4 regions of the Halomonas sp. 707B3 genome follow, and region 2 is predicted to be linked to each of the others. Evidence: predicted binding sites of a transcription regulator. Region 2 holds the regulator's gene; each other region holds the start of a gene.
The links. The regulator sigma-54, encoded in region 2, starts transcription at its own class of promoters, with help from an activator protein. The targets are predictions, from matches to a motif close to TGGCACNNNNNTTGCTNT.
Positions count from the first base shown of each region.

Region 1: a site for sigma-54 is predicted at 2,139-2,156, ahead of BIS10_RS07785 (P-II family nitrogen regulator). Genes of this name have one in related genera too.
Region 3: a site for sigma-54 is predicted at 2,998-3,015, ahead of urtA (urea ABC transporter substrate-binding protein). Genes of this name have one in related genera too.
Region 4: a site for sigma-54 is predicted at 2,596-2,613, ahead of glnA (glutamate--ammonia ligase). Genes of this name have one in related genera too.

Region 1 covers NZ_JAMZBE010000042.1:21,742-25,770, reverse strand. Annotated here, with positions in the region: gene glnK (P-II family nitrogen regulator) at 1-133, opposite strand, end outside; gene BIS10_RS07790 (ammonium transporter) at 399-1,646, opposite strand; gene BIS10_RS07785 (P-II family nitrogen regulator) at 1,734-2,072, opposite strand; gene BIS10_RS07780 (accessory factor UbiK family protein) at 2,422-2,763, shown strand; gene BIS10_RS07775 (AraC family transcriptional regulator) at 3,009-3,944, shown strand.
Region 2 covers NZ_JAMZBE010000005.1:46,915-50,943, reverse strand. Annotated here, with positions in the region: gene rapZ (RNase adapter RapZ) at 1-27, opposite strand, end outside; gene ptsN (PTS IIA-like nitrogen regulatory protein PtsN) at 93-560, opposite strand; gene hpf (ribosome hibernation-promoting factor, HPF/YfiA family) at 565-873, opposite strand; gene BIS10_RS01620 (RNA polymerase factor sigma-54) at 971-2,386, opposite strand; gene lptB (LPS export ABC transporter ATP-binding protein) at 2,492-3,250, opposite strand; gene lptA (lipopolysaccharide transport periplasmic protein LptA) at 3,262-3,765, opposite strand; gene lptC (LPS export ABC transporter periplasmic protein LptC) at 3,774-4,029, opposite strand, start outside.
Region 3 covers NZ_JAMZBE010000025.1:25,599-29,627, reverse strand. Annotated here, with positions in the region: gene urtB (urea ABC transporter permease subunit UrtB) at 1-1,418, opposite strand, end outside; gene urtA (urea ABC transporter substrate-binding protein) at 1,502-2,854, opposite strand; gene BIS10_RS05530 (tripartite tricarboxylate transporter permease) at 3,232-4,029, opposite strand, start outside.
Region 4 covers NZ_JAMZBE010000146.1:4,057-8,085, forward strand. Annotated here, with positions in the region: gene BIS10_RS15435 (alpha/beta hydrolase) at 1-496, opposite strand, end outside; gene BIS10_RS15440 (acyltransferase family protein) at 599-1,624, shown strand; gene BIS10_RS15445 (glycosyltransferase family A protein) at 1,678-2,301, opposite strand; gene glnA (glutamate--ammonia ligase) at 2,857-4,029, shown strand, end outside.

The DNA.
Region 1 (4,029 bases), on a different contig from region 2:
GCTCCGTGTGGCCCTTCTGACGGCCAAACCCTTTCACTTCCGTTACCGTAATGCCCTGCACGCCGATATCAGAGAGCGATTCGCGTACGTCATCAAGCTTGAACGGCTTGATAATGGCTGAGATCAATTTCATTGCGACATCCTCTAGCTTGGTGGCCCACTGTTATCAAAACAGCGTTATTGAACGGTTGTCATAACCCATCAAGGTTGGCGGGGCGCTCGCATAGCCAAGCCCGTTACCCAGTGGGTTAAGCATACACCGCCATGGGCAGAGAATAAAAAACCAGTACGTACCTAGCTAATAACAACCAGCGTGCAACCTACCTGTGAAGGACAAAAAGGCCTCCCACGGTGGGGAGGCCAAAAGGAGCACGCCAGCTCACATGATTAGCGCAAGCTTATTTCTTAACGCTAAACTCGGGATAGGCTTCCAGACCGCACTCAGCGATATCGACGCCTTCATACTCTTCTTCTTCGCTAACGCGGATACCCATGACCGCTTTCAGCACCAGCCATACCACTAAGCTTGCGATGAAGACCCAGCCAAAGATGCCCACGATACCGATCAACTGTGCACCGAAAGAAGCATCGCCATTATTCAGCGGTACTGCCAACACACCCCAGATACCGACCACACCGTGAACGGAGATCGCACCAACCGGATCGTCCAGCTTCAGTTTGTCCAACGTTACGATAGCAGCGACAACAATCAGGCCACCTACTGCGCCAATAATGGCAGCACCCAGCGCTGAAGGAGAAAGAGGGTCGGCGGTAATCGCCACCAGGCCAGCCAGCGCGCCGTTCAGCGCCATGGTGAGGTCCGCCTTGCGGAACCACAGCTTAGCTAGAATAAGCGCGGCGATGACACCACCAGCAGCCGCTGCGTTGGTGTTCACGAACACTTGCGCAACGTTGTTAGCTGAACCGATATCGGACATTTTCAGCTCAGAGCCACCGTTGAAGCCGAACCAGCCCATCCACAGGATGAAGGTACCCAGCGTTGCCAGCGGCATATTGGCACCGGGAATCGCGTGGATAGAGCCATCTTTACCGTACTTGCCTTTACGCGGGCCAAGTACCAGCACACCGGCAAGCGCTGCAGCCGCACCGGCCATGTGCACAATGCCGGAACCCGCGTAGTCAGAGTAGCCCACTTCAGACAACCAGCCGCCGCCCCAGGTCCAGTAGCCAGACACCGGGTAGATGAACGCAGTCATCACCACGGCAAAGGCCAGGAACGCCCACAGCTTCATACGCTCAGCAACCGCACCCGAAACAATCGACATCGCGGTAGCCACAAACACTACCTGGAAGAAGAAGTCAGAACGCATGGAGTAGTAAGGCGCATCGTCGCCACCGGCCAGCACTGCATCGGCGCTGTTTTCAGTACCGATCAAGAAGCCCAGGTTCGGCAGGAAGCCGCCTGCGCTGCTGGAGTACATGATGTAGTAGCCCACCAGTAAGTACATGGTGCAGGCAATCGCAAACAGTGCGATGTTTTTAGTCAGGATTTCTGCGGTGTTTTTGGAGCGAACCAAGCCCGCTTCCAGCATGGCGAAGCCTGCGGCCATCCACATGACCAGCACGCCGCAGATCAAGAAGTAGAACGTATCGAGCGCATAGCTCAAATCAGCTAACTCATTCATGAGGTGTTCCCCGTTTGTACTAAGAAAAGGTACTTGGAAGAGATACTTGGCGACGTTAAAACGTCATCAGCAACTCAAAGTCGGCCCTTAAACGGCGTCGGCACCGCGCTCACCGGTACGAATACGGATCACATCTTCCAACGGCGTCACAAACACTTTGCCGTCGCCGATTTTGCCGCTATTCGCTGCGTTACAGATGGCATCCAACACGCTCTCCAGGCGCGCATCGTCGACGGCGACTTCCACTTTCACCTTGGGCAGAAAGTCGACCACGTATTCCGCACCGCGGTAGAGTTCGGTATGCCCCTTTTGACGGCCAAAGCCTTTTACTTCGGTAACCGTAATCCCTTGAACGCCGTTGTCGGCGAGTGCTTCACGAACGTCGTCAAGCTTGAATGGCTTGATGATAGCGGTGATGAGTTTCATCCCGGATCTCCCCTGCTGGCTCGGTGGATAGCGGCATGGCCGCCCGAATTTAGTGCTTGCCCTACTAATGCTCATACCGTGCCACTCACTTTTTTATTATTTAAATTCAAAAACTTAAATTATTAACATAAGTAAGTGGCGGTAACTAAGCACCGCTACCTACTACGTGCCGGACTTGCTTTGCACCATAAAAGAACATTGAAAAAAGCTAGTCGCCCCATTTCGATGCATTTGTACACGTACGCCCACCGCGCTTAATTAACAAACGGCACATGCGAATCGTCGGCGGGTTGCGTATCCTTACTCACAAGCAGTTCACATTTATGCGTGATCGTTTAAGGAGAGAGCCATGGCGCCCCAAGACCGCATTAGCCGCTTAGCCCAGCAGATCGGCGACCGCTTACAGAATGCGTCGCAAGCCCCGGAAGATATTCAGAAAGGTGTCCAGCAGGTGGTACGCGGCGCGTTTGACCGCCTGGAGCTGGTATCGCGGGAAGACTTTGATATTTTGATGGATGTGCTGCAACGCACCCGCTCGCGGGTAGAGGCCCTAGAGCGCCAAGTGGCCAGCTTGGAAGCAGCAGTAGAAGCCTCTAGCACCAACGCCGCCACGCCTGTAGAAGCTGAAGTACCGCCCGCCCCTGTGCAACCTTCCAGCACAACTAAGCCAACCGCTGACGGCGCTGAGTAAGTACGCCGTTTTGCACGGCATGGGGCAGGTTCGGCTGCCCCACTTCTTGCCCCTACCTCTCTCCCACACTCTCTCCCGTCCTCTCCCCTGCACTTAATTCAAAACCTTATACCAGTGAACAAGAATCACTATCATTGACAACCCTAGTGATAGTGCTATCGTGCGCTTATCTGCAGCCTCCCGCGTGCCGTTAAGCACCAATACGGCGCAGGCACTACGCTCCACCCACGATAGCGACTGCCCCAATGCCTCAGCAGGAACGCTTAGCAACGCCTGAAATCACCCCCTTTTCGTTGGCCCAGCTTGGCCAGCGCTTCGGCATTCACTACCGCATTGAAGGCCCTTCTTCTCCGCGCCAGCCGGTCGCCACTGGTCATGTACATGACGTTAGCCTGCGCCACGGGGTGCACTTAACGCTCTCTGATTTGCAGGTAGAACGTGGCTATACCTCCACGTCTTACCAAAGCGTGCCATGGTTCTTGAGCGTTATCTTGGAAGGCACTATTCATCTCCAAATGGGCAAGCAGCAGATACAGCTCTCTGCAGGAGATGGCGTATGCAGCCACTTTGATGCCCGACACCCACTCATGGTGCATCAGCCTATTCAAACACGCCTTCGTACTGTCAATATTGCGGTTCTGGCCACTGCACCCTTAGGCCTACCCACCCCGCCTGATGCTTCATGTTTGCATTGCTGGAAGCTCCCCAAGGCCCTCTGCGAAACGCTTTGCACCATTAGTGAGCAACCGCCCTCGCTCTGGCGACAGGCGCTCGTTTGGCAGGGGTTAGCACTGCAGCTAATTGGATTAGGTTTGCCCGAGCGTCTGACAGCGCTACCCGAGCACAAACGCCTTTCTACCCGTGATCGTCATTGCCTCACGGCGCTGCACTCGCGCATTGCTCAGCATCCCGCCGAGCCTTATAGCCTCACCGCATTAGCCAAAGAAGCCGCTATGAGCCCCAGCAGCCTGCGCCAGAAGTTTCGCGCCTGCTACGGCTGCACGCTGTTCGACTATATTCGCCAAGTGCGATTACAGCAGGGGTACGAGGCACTGCAACGAGGTGAGAGCGTGCAACAGGCGGCCCATCACTGTGGGTATCGGCATGCCAGCAACTTCTCCAGCGCCTTCAAGCGCCACTTCGGTTTTTCCCCTCACGAGTGGAATCGCTCCAGCGTATAGCCAGCGCTTGAGTTCCTTTCGCGTGCACAAACATGTCAGCGCGCATAGCAGGCTTGGCACGGCGCATACCTTTATGGCGCCATAA
Region 2 (4,029 bases):
ACGGCCGCTAATGATCACCAGTTGCATAGCGTCTCTCTTGGCTTGCATAGGAGGAAATTATCGCTGCGTGCAGTGGCCACCGCCCATAAAGCCTAGGCGGCTTGTTCGCGAATCTTGGCGGTAATAAGTGCTAAGAGTTCGCGCTGACTATCGGCTTTACGCAACTGCTGACGCGTATGGGCGTCGTTCATAATAGTAGCCACTTGGCCAAGCAGTGCTAGGTGGGTGTCATCTGCCTCTTCTGGTACCAGCAGCACAAACACAAGATCCACCGGGTCGCCATCAATGGCGTCGAAGTCTACTGGCTCAGCAAGCTTTAAAAAGCCAGCAATGGGTGCGCTACAGTGAGGACTGCGAGCGTGGGGGATGGCAACCCCGTTGCCTATCCCCGTACTGCCTAGTCGCTCGCGGCCAATGAGGCGGCTAAACACCTCTTGGCTATCTAGGCTGGGTGTATTTTGGGCGATAAAGGTGCTGAAAAACTCCAGCACCCGTTTTTTGCTGCCCCCGGGAACGTCATAAAGCACGCGCTCCGGGGGGAGGATGGTTTCCAACGTCATTGAGTTAACGCACACCAGCGCCCTGGGCGCGAGCTTGTGCTTTTTCCTTATGTTTAACGAGTTGACGATCGATTTTGTCTGCTAGCGCATCAATAGCGGCATACATGTCGTTATCAAGCGCTTCGGCGTGAAGGTCTGCACCGGCAGCGTGCAGTGTGCAGGCTGCTTGCTGGCGCTCCTTCTCAACAGATAAGGTCACTTGCACCGTGGTAATGTTGTCGTAATGGCGTTCAACGCGTTCCAGCTTTTCGTTAACGTAGTCACGCAAGGCGTCAGTCAGTTCAACGTGATGACCAGTGATGTTTACTTGCATTGACGTGCTCCTTATCCATCGGACTGTACTTCGATTGTAACCCTTTTTACGCTATTGCAAAGCCCTTGCGTTGAGTTTGTTCATACTTACCGTTTAACTAGCGTAAACGACGGCGCTCACTTGACGAGGGAATGCCCATTGACTCCCGGTATTTTGCGACAGTACGCCGTGCAACGCTAATGCCCCCCTCTTCAAGTAGAGTCACCAAGCGGCTATCGGAGAGCGGTTTTCCTGAGGGCTCATCCTGAATCAGCTTTTTGATGCGGGCACGAATGGCTGTGCTGGAGTGGCTGTCGCCGCCGTCTTGGCCGCTTACCTGGCTTGAGAAGAAGTACTTAAGCTCGAAAACGCCCCGCGGCGTGTGAATAAATTTCTGCGTGGTCACACGAGATATGGTGGATTCGTGCATCTCTACCGCTTCAGCAATATCCGCTAAAATCAGCGGTTTCATTGCTTCTTCGCCATGCTCCAGAAAGCCAATTTGGCGTGCAATAATTTCACGCCCAACTCGTAGCAGCGTGTCATTGCGACTCGATAAGCTTTTGATCAGCCAGCGGGCTTCTTGGAGGTGCTCTTTGAGGAACTGGTTGTCTTGGCTTTTGTCTGCGCGTTTGATCAAGCTGGCGTAGTCGGGCTGTATACGCAAGCGTGGTAGTGCTTCTGGATTGAGCTCTAAATGCCAGCCTTCATTGTCATGCCGAACGACTAGGTCGGGGGTGATGTAGCTGTCGTCGGTAACGCCATAGGTGCTCCCAGGGCGTGGGTCAAGGCTGCGAATTAAACGGATGACATCGTCAAGCTGCTCGTCATCAAGGCTTAAACGGCGCTTGAGAAGCCGCATATCGTCTTTGCCTAATGCTTCCAAAAACTGGCGAACCAGCCGCTTGGCGGGCATTAGCAGCGGGGTGTCCTCGGGTAGTGAGGCGAGTTGCAGCATCAGGCATTCACGCAGGTCTCGGGCAAAGACGCCGGTGGGCTCAAATTGCTGCAAGCGCAGCAGGGTATTTTCCACTTCCCGCTGGCTTAAGCTGTCATGGCCTTGGGCTTTTAATCCTTCCCGAATGTCATTAAGCGGCTGGGTGAGATAGCCGTTGGCATCCAGCGCATCAATCAGGCTTTCCGCGATGGCGTATTCTCGCGGGCTAAAGTCTGTCATGGCCAGTTGCCATAGCAGGTGGCCATGTAGGCTTTGTCCAGCGGCTTGGCGCTCGAAGTCGGGGCCTTCACTGCTGCCACCCAGGCTGCCTATGTCTTGATAGGTATCTGACCAGTCACTGTCGACGGAGAGTTCGTTGGGGATGCTCTCGGACCACTCAGCCTCTTGAGGCTCACTGACAGCCTGCTCGCCAAACTCATCTTCTTGCTCAAGCATGGGATTGGCATCTAGCGCTTGCTGAATTTCTTGACGAAGGTCCAGCGTCGATAGCTGAAGCAGGGCGATAGCCTGCTGCAGCTGAGGTGTCATGGTCAGCTGTGTGCCGATACGCAATTGGAGAGAAGCTTTCATGACCATCTGAGAACCACTCGTTAATCAGAAAGCTCCACCCTAGAGCGAGTTATGGCTTGGTGCAAGTGCAATAAGCATGCCACTAAAAGAAATGCTTCTGCAGGTCACTGTTTAAAGGCGGAAATCGGCGCCTAAATAGACATCTCGAACCTTCTGGTTGTTGAGGATTTCCTGGGCGTTTCCACTGGCAATGATGTGACCGTCGCCAACAATGTAGGCAATATCACAAATATCCAGCGTTTCACGAACGTTATGGTCGGTGATCAATACACCAATGTGGCGTTTCTTTAACGCTCGAATGATAGTTTTAATTTCCCCAACGGAAATCGGGTCAACCCCGGCAAAAGGTTCATCCAGCAGGATAAAGGCCGGTTCGGTGGCCAAAGAGCGGGCGATTTCAACACGGCGGCGTTCGCCCCCAGAAAGACTCATGCCTAAGTTGTCGCGTATATGAGTGATGTGAAAATCTTCAAGTAGTAACTCAAGTTGTGCTTCCCGGGCGCTTCGATCAAGCTCTTTGCGTGTCTCTAAAATGGCCATAATGTTGTCGGCCACGGAGAGCTTGCGGAAGATGGAAGCTTCCTGGGGTAGGTAACCAATCCCTGCCATGGCGCGTTCATGCATAGGAGCATGAGTGAGGTCAAGGTCGTCAATGCCTACTTTGCCCGCATCCGATTTGACCAACCCCACAATCATATAAAACGAGGTGGTTTTACCTGCACCATTAGGGCCAAGTAGCCCAACCACGCTACCTTGAGTGATTTCCAGATTAATATCTTTAACCACACGGCGGCGCTTATAGCTCTTCGCTAAATGATGGGCGTAGAGCGTTTTTACTGGTGTGGGTTCTGGGGATGTTGATGCTGCCACGTGGCCACTTCCTATTGTTCGGGCTGAAGGGTCATACGAATACGCTGATTTTCACTGCCGCTAACGTCAGAGCGTGCTTGTACTACTTCTTGATCGATAAAGTACTCTAAACGTCCACCTTGGAAGTGATCTCCTTGCTGGGTCAGCTCAGCTTGGTCAATCAGCTCAACCCGGCGTTCGGAAACGTGATAAATAATCCGACGCGCCCAGCCTTCTATAGGGGTTTCTTGGTCTTCAATTTGGTTACGCAAGTAAGCACGCTCGCCCGTAGCGATGGCGCGAGACAACTCGCCAGCATCGTTACGCTGAATTTCGACACGCTCGCCGCGTAGCTGCATATTGCCTTGGCGAATGTCAACGTTACCGGTGTACACGGCTGTCCCTGCTCGTTGGTCAAGGTCTAACCGGTCGGCCTCCACATGAATGGGCGCTTGGTTTTGTGCCGCTACAGGCAGTGCAGTCGTGACAAGCGGCACGGCTAGGGCAAAAAGTGCAGTGCGGATTAGAGCATTCATCGCGACTCCTAAGGGGAACGGGTGGCCGGCGGATGAACGCCGCGCACGTTGTTGGTTAAACGGACTTGGCTGTCATCCAGCCATACATCCATTCGAGAGGCTTCCATACGCTGAGGGGGCTGCTGCAACACTACGTGGGTGTCGCTCCAAGCATGCCGGGTGGTCCCGTCGTAGTTTAATAGTTCGGTATCAAGCTGCCACCCCTCTTCAGGCGCTAGTAGCCGCGCGGAGCCTGCCAATGTTAATGCTTGGGTTTCGGTATTG
Region 3 (4,029 bases), on a different contig from region 2:
ACCACCATGAACGAGTCGATGATGTAGTTCTGGCCCAGGTTGGGGCCCACGTTGGTGAGCTGGGAGAGCGCCACGCCCGCCAAGCCCGCCACGCCGGAACCCAGCGCAAAGGTCATGATATCCACGCGGGTGGCGCGAATACCCATAGAGCGCGCCATAGCGCGGTTCTGGGTAACGGCACGCACTTCAAGCCCTAAGCGGGTGCGACGCATAATCAGCATCAGCGCAGCGAACACCACCAGCGCAAAACCCAGCACAAACATCCGGTTGAGGGTCAGCGAAAGCGCGTCGTTGATGACCAGCGAGCCGCTCATCCACTCCGGCGTCACCACGGTGCGGTTGAGCGGTGAAATCACCGTACGCACCAGTTGCTGAAGAATCAGGCTGATACCGAAAGTGGCCAGCAGGGTTTCCAGCGGGCGGCCTTTGAGGAACTGGATCACGCCCCGCTCAATGGCAATGCCCACCAGCGCGGCCACCATAAAGCCCGCCGGAATCGATAGAATCAGCGCCAACCCGGGCTGGCCCGGCAGCAGTTGCTGCATCATCCAGGTGGTGTAGGCGCCTAACATCATTAGCTCGCCGTGGGCCATGTTGATCACGCCCATCACGCCAAAGGTAATCGCTAAGCCAATCGCTGCCAGCACCAGCACCGAGCCCAAGCTCAAGCCGAAATAGAGCGTTTCCAGGCCGCGGTTAATCTTGAGCTGCTGCTCAATGCCTGCCAGCGCCGTCGCTGCTGCCTCGGCAACAACAGGGTCGTCGCTATTAGCCGCACGGCCTAACGCCACGCGAGCACGCGGGTGAAGGCTGCCGGTAAGCGCCTCGACACCCGCCATCTCGCCCTGCTCGGCGCGGTAAATCGCCACCGCCTGAGCTAAGCGCGTGCGAACGTACTCATCTTCCGCGTCGGCAATCACCGGCGTCAGCGTCTCGGCCAGCTCGCCGTCCACTTCGCCCAGCAGACGGTCGGCGGAGGTACGGCGGCGCTCTACGTTAGGCGAGTAGAGGTCCACCACGGCAATGGCGCTACGTAGCTGGTTACGCAGCGCATTGTTGATGCCGATACGGTCCAGGTCGCGGCGGGACATTTCGCCCAGCGGCTCGTTGGTCAGCGCATCCGCCACCGGCCAGTCGCGGCCACGGTTCTCGAGCACCAGCACAAAGCGGCCATCGTCGGTGCGTTGTAGGCGGCCATCCAGCAGTGCCTGCAGCCAGTCGCGGGCGCGCTCGTCATCGCTTTGTAGAATAGCGGTAATGGCTTCGCCTTTATCGCGGTAGGAGTCCACATCCAGCGCGGTCAACAGCGCGAGTGCTGCTTGGTCATCGGGAGTCGAGGAGCTGCTTTGTGCCTGCGCCGACACGGCGGTGCCGAGTAGCATCAGGCACAGCAGCCCCAAGGAAAGGAAACGCCTCATGGGGTTCTTCCTTTGGTGATCAAATGGGAGAGGTAGCGTGCTCCCCTACTGCGCCATTGCGCTGGCGCAGTAGGGGACGAAAGTTACTCGGCGAGCGCTGCTTCGGCTTCTTCTGCTGCGGTGCTGCCACCACAGGAACCGTTCACAACGTTAAAGTTGCCGCACTCCATGGGCTTGCGCCAATCAGCGATCAGGTCACGGGAGCCCGGCAGGTAATCCGACCACGCATCACCGGCCACGGTAGAGGGTGTTTGCCAGACGATGTCGAACTGGCCGTTATCCTGAACTTCACCAATCAGCACCGGCTTGGTGATGTGGTGGTTAGGCATCATCGCCGCGTAACCGCCGGAGAGGTTCGGCACGGTCACGCCGATAATCGCGTCTTTCACCGTATCCACATCGGTGGTACCCGCTTTACGCACCGCTTCCGCCCACATGTTGAAGCCGATGTAGTGCGCTTCCATGGGGTCGTTGGTCACCGCCATCTCGTCACCGGTATGCTCAATCCAGGCGTCGATAAAGTCGTAGTTGGCGTCGGTATCCACGCTCATGAAGTAGTTCCAGGCGGCCAGATGGCCCACTAGCGGCCCGGTGTCGATACCGGACAGCTCCTGCTCGCCCACCGAGAAGGCAATCACCGGAATGTCGGCGGCATCGATGCCTTGGTTAGCCAGCTCGCGGTAGAACGGCACGTTGGCGTCGCCGTTAATGGTGGAGATCACGGCGGTAGGCTTGCCCTCTTCGCCAAAGCGGCGGATTTCGGAGACGATGTTCTGCCAGTCCGAGTGACCAAACGGCGTGTAGTTGACCATGATGTCTTCTTCGGCCACGCCGTGCTCATCTTTCAGGAATGCTTCCAAGATGCGGTTGGTGGTGCGCGGGTAGACGTAGTCGGTGCCGATCAGCGCGAAGCGCTCGATACCGACTTCGTTGATCAAATACTCAACGGCAGGAATGGCCTGCTGGTTAGGGGCGGCACCGGTGTAGAAGACGTTTTCAGACGACTCTTCGCCTTCGTACTGAACCGGGTAGAACAGCAGGCCATTCAGCTCTTCCACCACCGGCAGCACCGCTTTACGGGAAACGGAGGTCCAGTTGCCGAAGATCACATCCACTTCTTCCTGGGCCAGCAGTTCACGTGCGCGCTCGGCAAACAGCGGCCAGTTAGACGCGGGGTCGACCACCACGGCTTCTAGCTGACGGCCCAGCAGGCCACCGGCTTCGTTCTGCTGCTCAATGAGCATTTCCACGGTGTCTTTCAGGGTGGATTCACTGATAGCCATGGTGCCAGAGAGCGAGTGCAGAATGCCGACTTTGATAGGGTCGTCGTCTTGGGCCACCGCTTGCGCGCTGGCGCCCATCACAGCGGCGGTGATCAGGGCAGTGGCGAAACGGCTAAGGGTACGTGGGTGTGTCTTGCGCTGCAGTGTGGTCACTTGAACCTCCTTGCGCCCCTTATGGTTGGGGCTCGTGTTTGGGGTACCGCGACCAAGCGTTGTCGTTATTGAGGCGACGGGGCACTTGGTGCGTCCACTCGTGGGTCGCGAGTTACAACTCGTATTCACACGTCGCTATACACACTGCAAGGGGTGCGCCAATGTGGAACAAAGGCCACTATTAAAAATACAATCAATCACTTAGCCGTGTACAAAAAACACAACTCAGGCGGCTTGGCACCAAGATGGCGCAACGCGGCGGCTCGCATGCACGATATTCATGCACCAACACAGCGCTTTGCACCACCAGCGTAGATTCACTATAAAAAAAGCGCCCTAGCAGACGCTAGGGCGCTTTGGGGGTACCGCACTGAGCGTTAGTTAGCGGCAGTGGCCGCTTTATTACGACGCTTCTTGAGCAACGGCAGGCCCAGCGACAGCATCGCAATCACCAACAGAGAGAGCGAAATTGGCTTGTCGATAAAAGTGGTCCAATCGCCCCCGGAGATCTGCAGCGCCCGGCGCATGGACTCTTCCATGATATTACCGAGGATGAGCGCAAGGATCAGCGGCGCGGTGGGGAAGCCAAACAGGCGCATGCCCAAGCCCAGCAGACCAAAGCCCAGCAGCAGCAACAGGTCGAATACGCTGAAGCTCATGCCGTAAACGCCGATCATGCAGAAGATTAAAATCATCGACAGCAGCAGCGGGCGCGGCAGGTCGAGGATTTTAGCGATCAGCGGGATCAGCGGCAGGTTCAGTACCAGCAGGAAGATGTTGCCGATGTACATACTGGCAATCACGCCCCAGAACACATCCGGACGTTGCTCCAGCATCATGGGGCCAGGCGTCACACCCATTACCAGCAGCGCACCCAACAGAACCGCCGTGGTACCAGAGCCCGGCACACCCAGGGTTAACAGCGGCACGAAAGAGCCTGTACAGGCGGCGTTATTGGCCGCTTCCGGAGCGGCTACGCCCTTAATGTTGCCCTGACCAAAGGTGTCGCCATCTTTCGCTAGGCGCTTCTCCATGCTATAGCCCAGGAAGGAGCCAATGGTGGCGCCCGCCCCCGGCAGTACGCCGGTAAAGAAGCCCAGTACGGAACTGCGGCTAATGGGGCCAGCAATTTTCTTCACTTCACCGCGGCTCAGTTTCAGCGAGCCAATCACATT
Region 4 (4,029 bases), on a different contig from region 2:
GTGCGAAGTTCACCGCGCCATAACCGCCCGCTGAAAGCCCCGCTACGCCGCGTAACGGGCGTGTGGTTCCTACGTGGTACGTGGTTTCGATATGGGGCAGCAGGTCGTTAAAGAAGGCGCTGCGGGCTGCTTCGTTGTGGCCATCTACCCACCAGCTGCGGCTGCCGGGCATAACAAACACAGCGGGCGGTAAATGCCCGGCCTCAATAAGGCGGTCGGCTATTTGGGGTAGGTTGCCTCGGGTGGCCCAGTCCCGCTCGTTACCAAACGAGCCGTGCAGAAGGTAAACCACGGGGTAGGGGGTTGTCGCCGCTGTGTCATATCCATCCGGTAGATAGATGGTGTAGGGGTAGTCGTAGCCCAGCGTGGATGAAAAGAACTGCTCTCGGGAAACGTCGCCTGCTAGCGCTATGTTACTCAGCGCTAGCCAGCCAAATAAGCTACATACATATCCTGCCCAGCGTGTGCCGCGCGCTATTTTCGGTTTTTTAAGCACATAGCCTCCAGGAATTTACGAACGTTTAAGAGGTCGGACAACGCTGTAAGCCGGGATGTTCATTCACATGAGCTTAGCAGCGGTGGCTTGGCGGGAGGGGAAATGCAGAAAGTCGAGGAGATTTACTGGCTGCGTGCATACGGCTGTGTGGCCGTTTTTTTGTTTCACTGGTTAGATCATATTAACCAGCGGGTAGATAACGTGGCGACCGACCTGATGCGCATTCCACTGGTGCTGGGTACACCAGTGTTTCTGTTTATCTCGGTGTTTGTGTTTGCTGTCCGTTACGATAAGCAGGTGCCGCCCGGCTTTCTGCTTCAACGCGTTAAGTACGTCATGCTGCCTTATTTGGCCTACGGGTTGATCTACTCTACCGCCGAGTGGTGGCGCTTAGCTGGAAGTGATAACGCTGTGGGCTTTTGGGAAAACGCAAAGGCCTACTTTATCTACGCGGGTTGGCATGGCTATTTTTTGATTATTGCCATGCAGTTTTATGCGGCCTACTGGGCGTTTACCCGTTGGCAGCTGTGGCGTATTCACCCCGTGCCGTGGCTGTGGGTGGCTTGTGTGGTGAGTATGGCGTATTGGGGCTTTGCCTACTGGTTTGAGATTGACCCCCCCGGCTATTTGCTGTGGGTTGCGCCGCTTGGCTGGGTGTATCTGTTTTTCTTAGCGCTGGTGCTGGTGCGCTACTACCCGTTAACGCCTTCAGCAACATTGAATGAGCGCCCTGTTTGGCTACAAACCCTTTCCCAGCCGCGCTGGCTTGCGCTGTTCGTCGGCTTGATCGTGCTGGCGACCTTTGCCCACTGGCTGGCCTTCTCTTCTAAGGAAGTGTGGGTCATTCCCTTTTTTGTGCTGTTCACACTGGCGCTTATGCGTGGCTTGAAAGGCCGCCAAGCGCCGGGGTGGGTGCGTTATATCAATGCCTACTCCTTTGGGATTTATCTGGCGCACCCGATGTTTTTTGTCATCACCGATGTGCTGGTGGGCCCTGCCACGCTGCCCGTGGTTGCGTATGGTTTGCTGCTGATATTGATAGGTAGCGTGGGGTCGGTACTGCTGAATAAAGCGGTGAATACTACTACCCTGGGGGCAATGCTTTTTGGCAAACGGCTGAAGGTATAAACGGCCGAGAAATAGCGCGGGCGAAAATCGTTATCAGGATAAAGCGGGCGTGCTTAGGAGGAGGGGGGCGGCAAGCGGGAAGAGGGGGAGTGGGTGCCGCGTCTAGTTGGCGAACCCCGCGCAAGGCCTAAGGCTTCACCGCTGATGGTTTTTAATCGCGTTGGGCAAGCGTACAGGCGCTGTAAGAAGTCCTGCAGTGCTGGCGCTTCAAGCTCGGGGTCAAACCCGCCTAAGCGCTCAAACCATGTTCGGCGAATGGCGACGTAGGGCGGCACCGCTGTGGACGCACCAAAAAAGCGCTGCAGCAGGCGTTCAGATAACCGAGGAGTGGTAGCGCTAATCAAGAGCGCGTCTAGCGCTAGGGTGTGTAGCTGTGGGTAGAGTAGGTACCACAGCTGTGCTGCCAGGGGCTGTTTATCCAGCGCAATCATCACCCATTCCGCTTGGCTCACATAGGCTGCCCGGTTGATCCGTGCGCCTAGCGTTTGCGAGGGCGTGATTAAGCAGTGCACATGGTAGCGCTGCTCAATGGACGATAGACGCTCATCTACCTGATTGCACGTCACAATAATTGGCACCACATGCTCTGCAAGGCCCGACTCTCGGATGGAACGTAGGTGTCGCGGTAGCAAGGCTCCTGTCACTGTTGCGTCAACGATAAAGCAAACCGTACTCATGTAAGCGGCTTCCTTTGTTATGAAACCTGTCTGAATGTAATTTATTGTAGGTGTTGGTTTATTTGCGTAGCAAGATAAAGTTTTCTGACGGTAGCTCGCTAGGCGCTGGGTTTTTTGAACCAACTTGGTGCACTGATACCTTTTTATGAGCTTTTATGGTGCGCCAATAAAAAAATAATGGCGCTTTTGTGCGCAACCAAAAGGCCTTTGCTACATGAAGAGGCATCTCTTCATAGGTTTTTGTATTTTAAAAACAAAGCATTATAAATTTTTGATGCCATAATGGTGCAGAGTTGGCATGCTCTGTGCTTATACATTGTAGATAGTTTTGTCACCAGCTATTAGATCGTATGCAGAAGCCTCTCGGCATGCTACAACGATAGCCGGTCTGAAATGATCGCTGGGCGTTTTGTTATCCATCGTCAGGCAAACGTTAAGCGAACAAAAAAGACAAACGCGCCACATGCAGCTGCGTGTTGAACGATTTGTTGAATAACACTTTTATCGATAGCTTACAGTTACAAGCTTTAAGCCACGCTCATACCGGAGGACACTATGTCAGCCAAGACTCTCGCGCTAATCGAAGAACATGATGTTAAGTGGGTAGATCTGCGTTTCACCGACACGCGCGGTAAAGAGCAGCACGTCACCGTACCGGCACGCGACGTGAATGAAGAGTTTTTTGAAAACGGCCAAATGTTTGACGGCTCTTCTATTGAAGGCTGGAAAGGCATTAATGAATCCGACATGATCCTGCGTCCGGAAGACGGCACCGGCTTCCTGGACCCCTTCACCGAAGACGCTACCCTGATCCTGCGTTGCGACATCATCGAGCCTGCTACCATGCAGGGCTATGATCGCGACCCGCGCTCTATCGCTAAGCGTGCAGAAGCTTACCTGCAGTCTACCGGTCTGGGCGACACCGCCTTCTTCGGCCCAGAGCCGGAATTCTTCATCTTTGACGAAGTGCACTGGAAGTCCGATATCCAGGGCTCTATGTACAAAATCACGTCTGATGAAGGCGCTTGGGCAACTGACAATAAAGTAGAAGGCGGCAACCTGGGTCACCGTCCGCGTGTGAAAGGCGGCTACTTCCCGGTTCCTCCGGTCGATAGCTTCCACGATATCCGTGGCGCGATGTGTAACACCCTGGAAGCGATTGGCCAGACCGTGGAAGTTCACCACCACGAAGTTGCCAACGCGGGTCAGAACGAAATCGGCGTTAAATTCAACACGCTGGTGAAGAAAGCTGACGAAGTTCAGGAAATGAAGTACGTGATCCACAACGTGGCGCACGCTTACGGCAAAACCGCTACCTTCATGCCGAAACCGCTGGTAGGCGACAACGGTTCTGGTATGCACGTACACCAGTCGTTCTGGAAAGATGGTCAGAACCAGTTTGCTGGCGACGAGTACGCGGGCCTGTCTGAAATGGCGCTGTACTACATCGGCGGTATCATCAAGCACGCTCGTGCCCTGAACGCCTTCACCAACGCGTCTACCAACTCGTACAAGCGTCTGGTACCGGGCTTCGAAGCACCGGTCATGCTGGCCTACAGTGCCCGTAACCGTTCAGCTTCTATCCGTATTCCTTACACCGCTAGCCCGAAAGGCAAGCGTGTAGAGACTCGCTTCCCTGATCCGACCGCTAACCCCTACCTGGCGTTTGCAGCGATGCTGATGGCGGGTATCGACGGTATCAAGAACAAGATCCACCCTGGCGATGCC